DNA from 2 places in the Shewanella sp. AC34-MNA-CIBAN-0136 genome. Region 2 is predicted to be linked to the other one. Evidence: riboswitches for the same ligand, from Rfam matches in the RefSeq annotation. Region 2 holds a riboswitch; the other holds the start of a gene.
What was found. A riboswitch is a leader RNA that binds a small molecule or an ion and turns the genes downstream of it on or off. The one in region 2 is predicted to bind thiamine pyrophosphate.
Positions count from the first base shown of each region.

Region 1: it holds a riboswitch for thiamine pyrophosphate, as region 2 does, so the genes downstream of both, AAEY94_RS07105 (TonB-dependent receptor) here and thiC (phosphomethylpyrimidine synthase ThiC) in region 2, are expected to answer to the same signal.

Region 1 covers NZ_JBEOPJ010000005.1:229,859-236,872, reverse strand. The annotation lists gene AAEY94_RS07130 (M61 family metallopeptidase) at 28-1,785, opposite strand; gene hinT (purine nucleoside phosphoramidase) at 1,989-2,342, shown strand; gene AAEY94_RS07120 (PaaI family thioesterase) at 2,342-2,851, shown strand; gene AAEY94_RS07115 (PaaI family thioesterase) at 2,848-3,315, shown strand; gene AAEY94_RS07110 (YcfL family putative periplasmic lipoprotein) at 3,353-3,745, shown strand; TPP riboswitch at 3,871-3,978, shown strand; gene AAEY94_RS07105 (TonB-dependent receptor) at 4,034-6,235, shown strand; gene AAEY94_RS07100 (hypothetical protein) at 6,289-6,549, shown strand; gene pnuC (nicotinamide riboside transporter PnuC) at 6,555-7,014, shown strand, end outside.
Region 2 covers NZ_JBEOPJ010000028.1:37,751-44,764, reverse strand. The annotation lists gene AAEY94_RS19830 (TonB-dependent receptor plug domain-containing protein) at 1-1,090, opposite strand, end outside; TPP riboswitch at 1,349-1,448, shown strand; gene thiC (phosphomethylpyrimidine synthase ThiC) at 1,657-3,657, shown strand; gene AAEY94_RS19820 (bifunctional hydroxymethylpyrimidine kinase/phosphomethylpyrimidine kinase) at 3,663-5,339, shown strand; gene AAEY94_RS19815 (HesA/MoeB/ThiF family protein) at 5,336-6,148, shown strand; gene thiS (sulfur carrier protein ThiS) at 6,135-6,362, shown strand; gene AAEY94_RS19805 (thiazole synthase) at 6,365-7,014, shown strand, end outside.

The DNA.
Region 1 (7,014 bases), on a different contig from region 2:
TTCAAACTTGATAATCGCTTCTTAGTCTTAACCAAGCCACAATTGTGTTTTAGTCGCATCAATGATGCTAAGCGAAATCGTGTCTAAAGCCGCTTCACTGATCGTTAATGTTCCTTGCATCAATTCATCACGTCTAAACCAATGCAAAGTGATTTGTTCGCCAAGGGGTCGACTTTGCAGTTGCTGTTCAAATTGACTGGTTACTTGCAAGTGGTCTGCTGCAATCAATAAATCACCCGCACTTAATCCCGCTTGATGTGCTGGACTGTGTTGGCTAACCGTTAGAATTTTTAACCCTAATGATTCCGCTTTTGTTTTTGCGCCAAAACCAATGTTATAACCTGTAGCTCCAGCACCACCCAAATCAGTTACACCTTCACAGGTCCGTAAACTCATATTCACGCCCACTTGAGCCAGTAATTCTTTTAGTGGCAAATCGTCTGTGTTGTCGAGATAAGTAAAGATATCGTCACAAGGGCGATTTAATAGCGCTTCAACAATCTGTTGATGGCTTGACGATTCAGTACCTACACCTGTTAAACCATATTGTTGCCAAAGTGTACGCATAACATCATCAAGGCTGTATTTACCTTGGGTTTCAATACGGATAGTTAAGTCTACATACAAGGCAAATAGTGCGCCTTTAGTGTAATAGCTGACAATTGCATTAGCGGCATTTTCATCTTGCTTATAAAACTTAGTCCAAGCATTAAAACTTGATTGCTTTAAGGTTTGTTTAAAGCGACCTTCGCCTCGGTATACTCGAGTCATAATTTGACTGAGTAAAGTAAGGTAACCTTTCTCATCAATACACTGAGATTTAAAGGTAATTAAATCATCGTAATATGACGTGATACCTTCGTACGCCCACAATTGAGAAGTATAAGACTCTTGTGATAAATCAAATGGCGTAAACTCAGCAGGTTTAATCCGTTTAACGTTCCATGAGTGGAAATATTCATGGCTGCACAGTGATAAATAAGTGCGATAACCTTTATCTACTGGCGCATCGAGTGACAAAGGTAAGTCGTTGCGAGAGCACATTAACGCTGTTGATGCTTTATGTTCTAAACCGCCAAAACCATTGTCCAAAACGGTGGTCATGAATACATAACGCTTAAAGGGTGCTGGAGTGCCAAATAAATTAATTTGATATTCGCAAATCGCTTGTAAATCTTTGGCTAATCGAGCCATATTTGCCCTGTGTTTGCCACTGAGTACGATATCGTGTGGCACACCAGCAGCGAAAAAGGTTTCGATGGCCAGTTCACCCATTTCAACGGGATGGTCAATTAAGTCATCGTAGTTTTCAGCGCTAAAATCACCAAAGCTAAATTGTTCACCTGATGCTCTAGTCATGCTGGTGGCTAGCGTCCAATGAGCTAATTCTGCAAGTGCAGGTTTGGCAATGGTGACGGTATGTGGTTGAGACTCAAGACCATTAGCCGCTAGAAACACGCTACTGCCATTAAAAAACCCATGATTAGTATCAAGGTGTGCAGTGCGAACAGACAAATCCCATGCATAAATTTGATAACACAGAGTGATATCACTGCCTTGGTTATTCAATTGCCATGTTTGTTTATCTAATTGAGTGACTGCAAGCGATTGTAGATTCTCTTTGGCATCAATTTCAATGATATTTTTGGCAAAATCTCGGATCATGTAGCTGCCAGGTAACCATGCTGGTAATGAAAAAATCTGAGATGGATTGGCGTTTTTTAGCGTAAAAGTCACTTCAAATAAATGAGCTTTTGGGTCGACCGCATGAATATGATAATGCATAAAGAATTCCGAATGAGTGGCAAGTCGCAATCAAAACGATTGAGCTATAATAACCAATGCTGCCAAAATTGACTCACTTAAGCAAACGAATCCCATTTTAGGCAAAATATTACCCATAAAAAGCGTTTTTACTGGAGTGATAGTTCAAAGAGTTGATAGTATTATCAATAGCATCAATGCAGTTATCTAATGAGGGCATCCAAATGGCCGAAGAAACCATATTTAGCAAAATTATCCGCCGTGAAATTCCAGCGGATATTTTATACCAAGATGAATTAGTCACCGCATTTCGGGATATTGCTCCGCAAGTTCCTACGCATATTCTGATTATTCCCAATCATTTAATCGCGACAGCAAATGATGTTAAAGCGTCTGATGAATTAGCATTAGGGCGGATGATAACAGTAGCGGCCAAACTTGCCGATGAAGCCGGTATAGCTGAAGATGGTTATCGCTTAATCATGAATTGCAATAAGCATGGTGGTCAAGAGGTGTACCATATTCATATGCATCTTTTAGGGGGTAAACCATTAGGCCCAATGCTGAGTCGTGGATAATGAAAATTAACAGTGATTTTTTTCCATTAACTGAAGTCGCCACCCGTTTTGTCAACCAGTTAGCTCAGTGCCGTCGTTTAGGGCTTTCAGTGCAAGAAGCCAGTGAGCATCATGTGTTAATTGAGTTACCTTACAGTCAAGATATTATTGGTTACCCCGACACCGGAGTCATTCATGGTGGGGTGATCACAACCTTGATAGATACCGCTTGTGGCACAGCCGTGGTATGCGCCATTTTGAAGAAGTACCAATCGTTAGAGTTGTCTCCAACATTGGATTTACGTGTCGACTACATGAAACCCGCAGAGCCTCATAAGTCGGTTTATGCCTTTGCTGAATGCTATCGTTTATCGTCAAGCGTTGCTTTTACCCGTGCGATAGCATATCAAGACAGTATTGATGAACCTATCGCTCACGCGGTGGGTTCTTTTATGCGAATTAGTCCAGAAATGGTCGGCGAAGAGTTTCGTCAAGTGTTAATGGGGAATTTACCGGGGGCGAAATCATGAGTGAGCCAACCCAAATAGAGACACAAAAGGGTTTAGATGTTCAAGATGTGGTTAAACGTGCCATTGAACTGAATGATTATAGTTACCTACTTGAGAAAGTACCTTACTCACAATTTATTGGCATGTCAGTGGCCCGTTTTGGTGATGAAATGGTATTTAGACTGCCGGCTAAAGATGACAACATTGGTAATCCGATTTTACCTGCAATACATGGCGGAGTGATTGCTGGGTTTATGGAAATGTCGGCAATTGTACAATTAATGGTATTTATGCAAGCCAAGAAAGTGCCTAAAATTGTTGATTTCTCAATTGACTATTTACGCGCAGGTTTACATCAAGATACCTTTGCAGAATGTAAAATTACTCGCCAAGGCCGCCGTGTGGCTAACGTCAGTATGAACTGTTGGCAAACCAACCGTAAACAATTGATAGCCACTGCCAGAGCACATTTTTTGATAGATTAAGTCAACGCTTTACATTAACAGCAAATAAGGAGATAGCATGAAAATAACGTCAATATTTGTGTTCGCATTAGCATTGTTGCTTAGCGCCTGTGCGCATAACACGGCAGGTATTTCGGTAGACTCAAGCGGACAGGTTAGAGTCGATAGCAGCTCTTTTGCCAGTGATGTCAATGTTGTGGATATTTCATCTGTCATGGTTGCTGACTTAATCAAAGCATCTGCGCTAATTCAAAGCAAATCGAGCACTGACCTACGTCTACAATATAAGTTCACTTGGTACGATGCTAGCGGATTTACAGTTGAGGATGAAGCAAGCAGTTGGAAGTCGGTTAAATTACATGGTAAACAGCAGTTGCAAGTGGGTGCGGTAGCGCCCAATACACAAGCTATTCGATTTGAGATTTATGTGCGCGAAGCTTTCTCAAATTAAGCCACGCTACAGAGAACTTGAAGAGACATGATTACTGAGATTTAATATAAAGTTAATCAATTATATTTTTGCGTTATCAAATTGTATCGCTGCTCGTGTATTCATGGTGAAGTTAGTTTATAATCGTGATCGCCAAGGGGTGTTCAGTAAAACCTGAACTGAGATGTCTGTATGACGAACCCTTAGAACCTGATCCGGCTTATACCGGCGTAGGAATGGGCCACACTATTTATGTGCACCTCTTATTCGCTACTCTTGCCGGATCTCAAAATCACTATTTGAGGTCCTATGTTCACGAAAAACTCTACTAGGTTACACCAAACACCAATTGCCTTAGCGGTAATGGTGGCATTAAGCTCGCCTGTGGTTATGGCTAAAACGGCCGATGTTGAAAATGTCACTCCCGAATATGAAAAAATGGAAGTGATTGTTGTTAATGCTGATTTTAGTAATATCAGCCTTGATAAAATGCCGTCAAGCGTGACGGTTATTGATGCCCAACAATTAGAAGACGAAGGGGCGCAACATTTTGAAGATGTGCTCAATTCTATTGCCAACTTTAACTGGTCTGGTGGCAGTTCTCGTCCTAAATATTTCCAAATTCGTGGTGTCGGTGAACAAGAACAATATCAAGGTGCACCTAACTCATCGGTTGGCTTTGTGGTCGACGACATCGACCTATCAGGCCTTGGCATGGTGTCGAGTATGTACGACATGCAGCAAGTTGAAGTCTTGCGCGGTCCACAAGGTACTCAATATGGTGCTAATGCACTAGCTGGATTAATTTACTTAAAAAGTAATGACCCTACCGAATCATTTGAACATGGCGCAAAAGTCAGTTTAGGTGATGACAATCTTCGTACTCTTTCTGGTTTTAGCTCTGGTCCACTCAATGACTCAGGTAAATTGCTCTACCGTGTATCACTAGAACAGCACAATCAAAATGGTTACCGTGACAACCTTTATCTTAACCGTGATGATACCAATGAACGTGATGAGTTAACGGCTAGGGCTAAGTTCCGTTGGTACGCTACTGACGATCTTCAAGTTGATTTAACCTTATTGCATGCCAATTTTGATAATGGTTACGATGTGTGGACATTAGATAATAATCGCAGTAATACCTTAACTGACCAACCCGGTGTTGATACACAAAAAACGACTGGAGCAGGGGTTAAGTTCATATACACGGGTATGCAAGCATTTGACTTCACATCATTAACATCATTTGCGCAAACTGATCATCATAATGGATATGATGGTGATTGGGCCAATTCGGATTATTGGGCGAGTAAAGCATGCACTGTGTATGACGACGCAGGAGCGGCCTCAGGTACTGAACCTTGTGTTTATGATTACACCTGGGACAAAAAGGGCGATCGTAAAACCTTTACCCAAGAGTTCCGTTTATCATCCAAAGATGCAGGACGCATCTTCGCCGGTAGTACCGACTGGTTATTGGGTGTATACGCGATGAATTTGAAAGAAGATAACGACTTATACTCGGAATACAACACCTGGCCAGATGAAGTGTTGCAGTCAAATTATGAGGCGACAAACTATGCCATATTTGGTCAATTAGACAGCCATTTAGGTGATGATTACTTATTGTCGACTGGGTTGCGTTTCGAGCGCCGCGATAGTGATTATAGTGACAGCAATAAAGATGACTTTGCCCCATCAGAAGATATGTGGGGCGGCCATATTGCGTTGTCAAAAGCCATTAATGCTAATCACAATGCTTATGCTCGTGTCGCCCGCGGTTATAAGGCGGGTGGTTTTAATATGACACTGCCTGCTGAATTGTCTGACAAGAAACAGTTCGACACTGAGATTTTGTATAACTATGAAGTTGGCTTAAAATCGAGCTGGTTTGATGGAGAAGTGGATTCTACCTTGGCGCTATTTTATATGGACCGCCAAGACCAACAAGTTGCCGCCTCTTTACAAGACCCAGATAGCCCGCAGCGTTTTATTCTATTTACCGAAAATGCTGGCAGTTCAAGTAACTATGGCGCGGAACTCGATGCAAAATGGTATTTAACAGAAAATATTGAGTTCTACGGTAGTTTCGGTTGGTTGGAAACTGAATATGGCCAATATCAATACAGTGACAAATACGGTTCTACCGTCGATTTATCTGGGCGCGACTTAGCGCATTCACCTAAATTTACTTACAGTGCTGGTATGACTTATGTTGCTGATTCTGGTTGGTTTGCAAACGTGAATGCCAGTGGTAAAAGCCAGTTTTATTATTCTGACAGCAATGAATCTCAGTCAGAAGCCTATACCATTTATAACGCCCGTTTAGGCTATGAAACGCCAACATGGTCGGCATATTTATGGGGCCGCAATTTGTTTGATGAACAATATGGTGTGCGAGGCTTTTACTTTGGCAACGAACCAGATCAAGATTGGGTCGATAAACAATATATTCGTTACGGTGATCCGCGCCAAATTGGTGTGACATTAGAAGTTCAATTTATGTAATGACACAAAATCGCTGTAGCCTTTGTTGCAGCGGTTTTTATTAAGGAATAGAAATGAAGTTAACTGCAGAAATCAGTATGTATCCGTTCAATGAAAACTATCTCGATCCTATCCAATGGTTTATCGGAAGAGTGGATAGTTATGACAATATTCAACGAGTGACTAACGCGATGGCAACCCAAGTCTGTGGCGAGTATGCTGATGTAATGTCGATGCTAGCCGTTGAAATGCAAGCCGCACATCAAAAGTGGGGTAAAGCTGTTTTTGTGTGTAAATTTATCGGTGGTGAGCTCAACCTAGCTCATAGCGAATAACCACAATGAATGATCTATTTATAACGCTACAACAAGCCTTTAGTGAAGCGTCATTAATGACGTTTTGGGAGGCTGTTGCCGTTATGCTAGCGCTTGCTTACTTAATTCTTGCTATGCGGACTAACATCTGGTGTTGGTCGGCAGCATTTATTAGTACCGCCATTTACACTGTACTATTTTGGAATGTATCGTTATTGATGGAGTCAGTCCTTAATATTTATTATATGGGGATGGCGGTATATGGTTATTGGCTGTGGTTGCACGTGCCACCTTCTCAGCAAAGCAATTTGCACAATTCTGAGCTGCATAATGGTACTCAGCACAACATAGAAACCAATCACCTTAATATTACCAGTTGGTCTTGGAGTACTCACGCTCGGCTTATCGGCGCGACATCATTAGTGTCTATGCTGGTGGGATATTTAATGGCTCATTACACGTCGGCCGCGTTTCCCTATATCGATG
Region 2 (7,014 bases):
CGTAGTCATTGGGGCCCATCATGGTAGAACCTTCAATCGCTGGCCATGTATCATCAAGCTGATAAACATAATATTCTTGGCCAATTAATAATGTACTGTCTGAACTGATTGGCAGCAGCCAATGCAGTTGGTAACTGTAATCTTTACCCTTAGTTTCCATTGGCATCATGCCGGTTTTTTCATCGCTAAAGAAACCCATCTCATGCTCGACATTGTGCCAGTTTACTTGGGCAGTGAACTCGCCTTCATTTTCCAGCGTTCGTTGATAGCGCACTAATGCGCCATAACTGTCATTATTCGTCATGTCCATATACTGGTTAGCGAAACCTTGAAAGGGGATATGTTGATGGGTCAATTTGACAGCAATTTGTTGGTTGTCATCTTGCCAAGCAGCAACTAATGCATGATTTTGTGATTGGTATAAGGTGTCTAGTACTTTATCGCCGTGGCCGTCGGTATAGCTGTTAGCGTCTTCAAATGCTCCTTGGTAACTAAAGCTTAATGTTTTATTTGCAACAGTGGCATTTACACCTGCGAGAATAGCGTCGTTGGTACTTCGGTAACCACTAGATATGTTACCACTTTGCCATGTCACATTGTCACTCTCGGTAAATACAGGGGTTAAGCTATTGACGTTAATTACGCCAGCAATGTTATCGCCACCGGCGCTCACCGGAGAGACTCCAGCAACCACTTGGGTCGAACTAATGTGATTGGCTGACACATAAGAAAGTGGCGGGTTCATCTGGTTTGCACATGATGAGGTAATATCACTGCCATCAATGAGCACCTTAATGCGATCGCCCATCATGCCATTTAAAATCGGTAATGCCGATACGCCACCTGCTTCAGAAAAGTCTACTCCTTGCTTTTCAAGTAAGCTTTGGGCTGAGCCGAGTAAGTCTTTGTTAGTCGTGTTTTGTCCATGTACTTCAACCCGCTCAATGCCTTCACTATTTTGCTTATCGTACTGCTCAGCCATTACTTGAGGTGTAATAGCAAACATTACAGCCAATGAAATTGATGAGTAAACCCATGGGTAATTTGTATTTGATTTAATGGTTTGGATTGCTTTTTTTACCAACGTCATCACCTTTGTTATTATTTTATCAACCTTTGATGAATATATTTCAAAGGTTTTTATCAGTTTTTTGAAATTATAACCTGCTAATAAATATGATGAATGCGACATAGTGTCGCACCTTGATGAATAGCTGTCTGTGGTGATGAATGAATCATGGAGATATCAATGACACTGCATCAGTTTCTGACATGTGGATTGATAACTTTTGTATGAAATGATTATTTTAGTGCTTGTTATTTAGCGAAAAACTTGCTTATACTGCGTGACATCTTGTCGGAGTGCCATTATGGCTGAGACCGTTTATTCGGGATCCGTTGAACCTGATCAGGCTAGAACCTGCGAAGGAAACAAGCGTAATAATCATGATAGTTGGGAAGATAAATAACGTATTAACAAGACCGTAAATGGACGTTTACCTCCGAGTTTTTTATCGGTTTATATATCCAGTTACGTTATTACTTTAGTATTTTTCTATGTGATTATTGACGTAAGCAATAGTATTTTTTATTGTTTACTGCTGCTATCAACACCTCTCCAGACAAGCAACTCTACTCTTAATATTGAGGTTGCTAATGTCAAATCCAAACCGTCGTCAAACTCGAGCTAACGCTCAACAATTTATTGATACCCTTAAACCGTTACAACATCCTAATTCTGAAAAAGTCTATTTAACGGGTAGTCGAGCTGATATCAACGTCGCTATGCGTCAGGTTAATCAAACTGAAACCGTGATTGGCGGCACCGATGCAAAACCCATTAAACAAGCCAATCCGCCTATTATGGTCTACGACTGCGCGGGTGCTTATTCTGATCCCCTTGCCGATATTAATGTGCGTGAAGGCTTACCTAAAATCCGACAAGCATGGATTGATGAGCGCCAAGATACAGAGCAATTAACCGGTGCAAGTTCAGGCTTTACCCAACAGCGACTAGCCGATGATGGACTCGATCATTTACGCTTTGATGCCCTTGTCGCGCCTAAACGTGCCAAGTCGGGCAAATGCGTGACCCAAATGTATTATGCACGCCAAGGTATTATTACCCCTGAAATGGAATACATTGCCATTCGTGAAAACATGGCTCGTGCTGAAGTAACCGACACCGTATTAACCCAAAAAGCGCCTGGAGAGGCTTTTGGTGCTCATATTGGTCAGCTGATCACACCTGAGTTTGTCCGTGATGAAGTCGCTCGAGGTCGAGCGATTATTCCGTTGAATATTAACCATCCTGAAACCGAACCTATGATTATTGGGCGTAATTTTTTGGTGAAGGTGAATGCCAATATTGGTAATTCAGCGGTGACATCTTCGATTGAAGAAGAAGTTGAAAAACTGGTGTGGTCAACCCGTTGGGGTGCAGATACGGTCATGGACTTGTCGACCGGGCGTTATATTCATGAAACGCGTGAGTGGCTTATCCGTAATTCGCCAGTGCCAATTGGTACCGTGCCGATTTATCAAGCATTAGAAAAGGTTAATGGCGTTGCCGAAGACCTCAGTTGGGCAGTATTTAGAGATACATTGATTGAACAAGCCGAGCAGGGCGTAGATTATTTTACGATTCATGCTGGGGTGTTATTGCGTTATGTACCCATGACCGCTAAACGCCTTACCGGCATTGTGTCACGTGGCGGTTCAATTATGGCTAAGTGGTGTTTAAGCCACCATCAAGAAAGTTTCTTATATGAACATTTTCGTGATATTTGCCAGATTTGCGCCCAATACGATGTGTCATTGTCGTTAGGCGATGGTATGCGCCCCGGTTCAATTGCCGATGCCAATGATGAAGCGCAATTTGCGGAATTAGAAACCTTAGGTGAATTGGTCAAAATTGCATGGGAATATGATGTGCAAACCATCATTGAAGGCCCTGGTCATGTGCCAATGCAATTGATTAAAGTCAATATGGAAAAGCAATTGGCCCTTTGTGACGAAGCACCATTTTATACCTTAGGCCCACAAACAACCGATATTGCGCCGGGCTATGATCACTTCACCTCTGGTATCGGCGCTGCCATGATGGCTTGGTACGGCGTGGCGATGTTGTGTTACGTCACCCCCAAAGAACACTTAGGTTTGCCAAATAAAGAAGATGTAAAACAAGGCTTAATTGCCTACAAGATTGCAGCTCATGCTGCTGATGTCGCTAAAGGTCATCCAGGTGCGCAAGTACGTGATAATGCGTTATCAAAAGCCCGCTTTGAATTCCGTTGGGAAGATCAATATAACCTAGGTCTTGATCCTGATACCGCTCGTGCTTACCACGACGAATCGTTACCACAAGAATCGGCAAAAGTGGCTCACTTTTGTTCAATGTGTGGACCTAAATTCTGTTCGATGAAAATAACCCACGAAGTGCGTGAATATGCCGCGAATCTTGAACAAGCTGAAGCACTTAAGATTGAAGTATCTTCCGCTAGTGCTTATCAAGCTCAACATACGGCTCAAGCCATAAATCCGGCGGAAGCGATGGCACAAAAGTCGGCAGAGTTCAAAGCGTCGGGATCGGCGCTTTATCATGACGTCAAATCTGTCGCACAAGTTGATACTGACTTAACGGTTGAGGTGGAATAATCGCCATGAATTCATCGACATTTGTCAGTGAATCCATAACGCAAACCCCACCCATTGTCTGGACCATAGCGGGTTCTGACAGTGGTGGTGGTGCAGGGATTCAAGCTGATTTATTAACTTTGCAAGACTTGTCGTGTCACGGGTGTAGCGTAATAACCACATTAACCGCACAAAACTCAGTTAGTGTGAGTCTTGTTGAAACCGTTTCTGAATCCATGTTGTTGGCTCAGTTCAACAGTTTACTCGTGGATTTGCCGCCAGTGGCGATTAAAATTGGCCTGTTGGCATCCCAAGCACAGGTGGACATATTAGCTGGCTGTTTAGCTCAAATGCGTGCTACTCAGATGATGGTACCTTTTGTGGTGCTTGATCCTGTCATGGTCGCCAGTAGTGGTGCGCACTTTAATCCTATCGATCTCGATTTTAGTCCTCTCATTGGCTTAATTGATTTACTAACGCCTAATCAGCACGAATTGAAACGTTTATGTTCTCAGTATGCGTTAGCGCAATATTGTGATGTCGATAACAAGGTTGCTCAGCAACAGCAAATGATCTGCGATGCCAAATTGTTATCCGATACATTTAAATGCAATGTGCTCGCTAAAGGCGGTGATGCTCAGTGGCAGCAACAATATGCAATAGATGTATATGTGAGTAAAAACGTTAAAGGTGCCAGTATTACACACAGTAATGCGGTGTTTATGCTAAGTAGCCAGCGGATAGCAACCACCAATAATCATGGCAGTGGTTGCACATTATCATCTGCAATAGCGTGTTTTATTGCCCATGAGTTCGTTATTCATGATGCTATTGTGCTGGCAAAAGCCTACGTCAATAAGGGACTCACTTTAGGCGTAAGCCTTGGTCAAGGACCTGGTGTCTTAGCCCGTACTGGTTGGCCTGATGATTTAGGAATGATGCCATCAATCAAGTTGGTATCTTCTGAGCATCTCGCTGATGATTCGTGCAAGCAAGCTGCACCGAATGGTTTTAAATCGCTGCATCAACCCTTGGGGATTTATCCTGCTGTAGCTGATATCGATATGCTTAAAAAATTGTTAAAAGCGGGCTGTAAGACGGTTCAATATCGTGCCAAGTTAGCTATTAATATCGATACTGATGACAGCCATGTAGTAGAACGATTAACGCTCGAAGCCAATATCATTGAGGCCATCAAACTCGGTCGCGAATATCATGCTCAGTTGTTTATTAATGATCATTGGCCACTGGCGATTAAACACGGTGCGTTTGGGGTTCATTTAGGCCAAGAAGATATGGCAACTGCAGATTTAACCGCGATAGCGGCAACAGGAATGGCGTTAGGGTTATCGAGTCACAGTTATTTTGAAGCCTTATTAGCCCACCAATGTTCGCCTTCATATATTGCTCTTGGGCATATTTTTGCTACCACGACCAAGCAAATGCCTTCCGCGCCTCAAGGGCTCAGTAAACTTAAACGTTATGCCAGTTTATTTGCGCGCCATTATCCTACCGTTGCTATTGGCGGGATCGATCTCAGTAATTTGGCGTTGATTGCGGATACCGGCGTTGGTGATGCTGCTGTTGTTAGAGCGGTGACTACTGCTGACGATCCGGCGAAAGCTTATCGAACGTTGCATCATAAATGGTTGCAGCTTACCCGACCTTTACCTAAAGCCAATTTATCTCAGGAGGGCGTATGAGTACTTTATCTGATCGAGATTATATTCAGTATTCGCGCACCATGTTACTGAGCGATATTGGAGAAGCTGGGCAGCTTGCCATTATGAATAGCGCTGTAGTGATCATCGGTGTTGGAGGCTTAGGGCATTTAGTGGCGCATTATCTAGCTGCCGCGGGTGTTCAGAAAATACTGTTAATTGATCATGATGTGGTTGAACTATCCAATCTACCAAGGCAACTCCTGTTCAGGGCCGCTGATATTGGCAAAGCCAAAGTCAGCATTGCAAAAAATGTGCTTAGTAGCGCTTACCCTGAAATCACCATCGATGTGCTAGCACAACGAGTTACATCAGCGCATTTTAATCAGCTTCTTAAACGATTTGCGGTAAAACCTGTGGTGTTTGATTGCACTGATAATGTGAGTGCGAGGCAACTGATAAACCAAATGTGTGTACAGCATCAGTTAACCTTGGTTAGTGGTGCTATTAGTGCATATCAGGGGCAATTATTTTGTATCGATTTTTCCCACACACATTCGCATTCATACAGCGGTTGCTATTGTTGTTTATATCCACTTGATACCCCCATTATGCAAAATTGTACTCAAACTGGAGTGCTAGGGCCTGCTGTGGGTATTATCGCCAGTATGCAAGCGCTGGTGGGCCTTCAGCACATCTGCAATACCTTTACCCAATACGGTGTTCTACATCGATTTAATGGTAAGGATTTACGCTGGCAGCATGCCCAAATGAGTCAAGACCCACAATGTGAAGTATGTCATCAATATCCATTAACTGATCATCAGGAGCGGTCTAATGTCACAAACTGATCCCCTCGAGCTAATAACCCTGCACCTTAATGGTGTCGAGCAACATGTTCGGGCCAATTTGAATTTGGCTGAACTACTTCTACTCAGCGATTTACCCACTCAAGGAGTGGCTATCGTGGTCAACGATACTGTTGTGCCTCGAAGTCGTTGGATGCATATAGTGTGTCAAGCCGATGACAATATCACCGTCTTTTCTGCCGTTGCTGGAGGTTAATGATGTTAACGATAGCCGATCATCAATTTTCGTCTCGGTTACTCACCGGAACGGGAAAATTTTCAGATCACAATACAATGTTACAAGCGATAGCAAGTTCTGGGTCGCAGTTAGTCACCTTAGCGATGAAGCGGATTGATTTGACTCGCGGCCATGACAATTTACTCGGTCCTTTGCAAAGTATGGGGGTTAAATTATTACCCAATACCGCTGGTGCGCGTAATGCCAAAGAAGCCATTTTTGCTGCTGAACTCGCTTATGAAATGTTGGGCACTAAATGGATTAAACTTGAAATTCATCCCGATCCCAAATACCTCATGCCCGATCCAATTGAAACATTGATTGCGGCTCAATACTTATGCGAACAAGGCTATATTGTTATGCCTTATGTGCATGCCGATCCAGTATTGTGTCGTCGCTTAGAAGAAGTTGGTTGCGCTGCGGTTATGCCACTCGGCAGCCCAATAGGCAGCAATCAAGGCTTAGCGACGGAAACATTCTTAAGCATTATTATTGAACAGGCCAATATTCCGGTAATAGTAGATGCCGGCATTGGCGCACCTTCACAAGCTTGCAGAGCTATGGAAATGGGCGCTGCAGCAGTATTGGTAAATACCGCGATTGCAAGTAGTGCCAATCCCCAACAAATGGC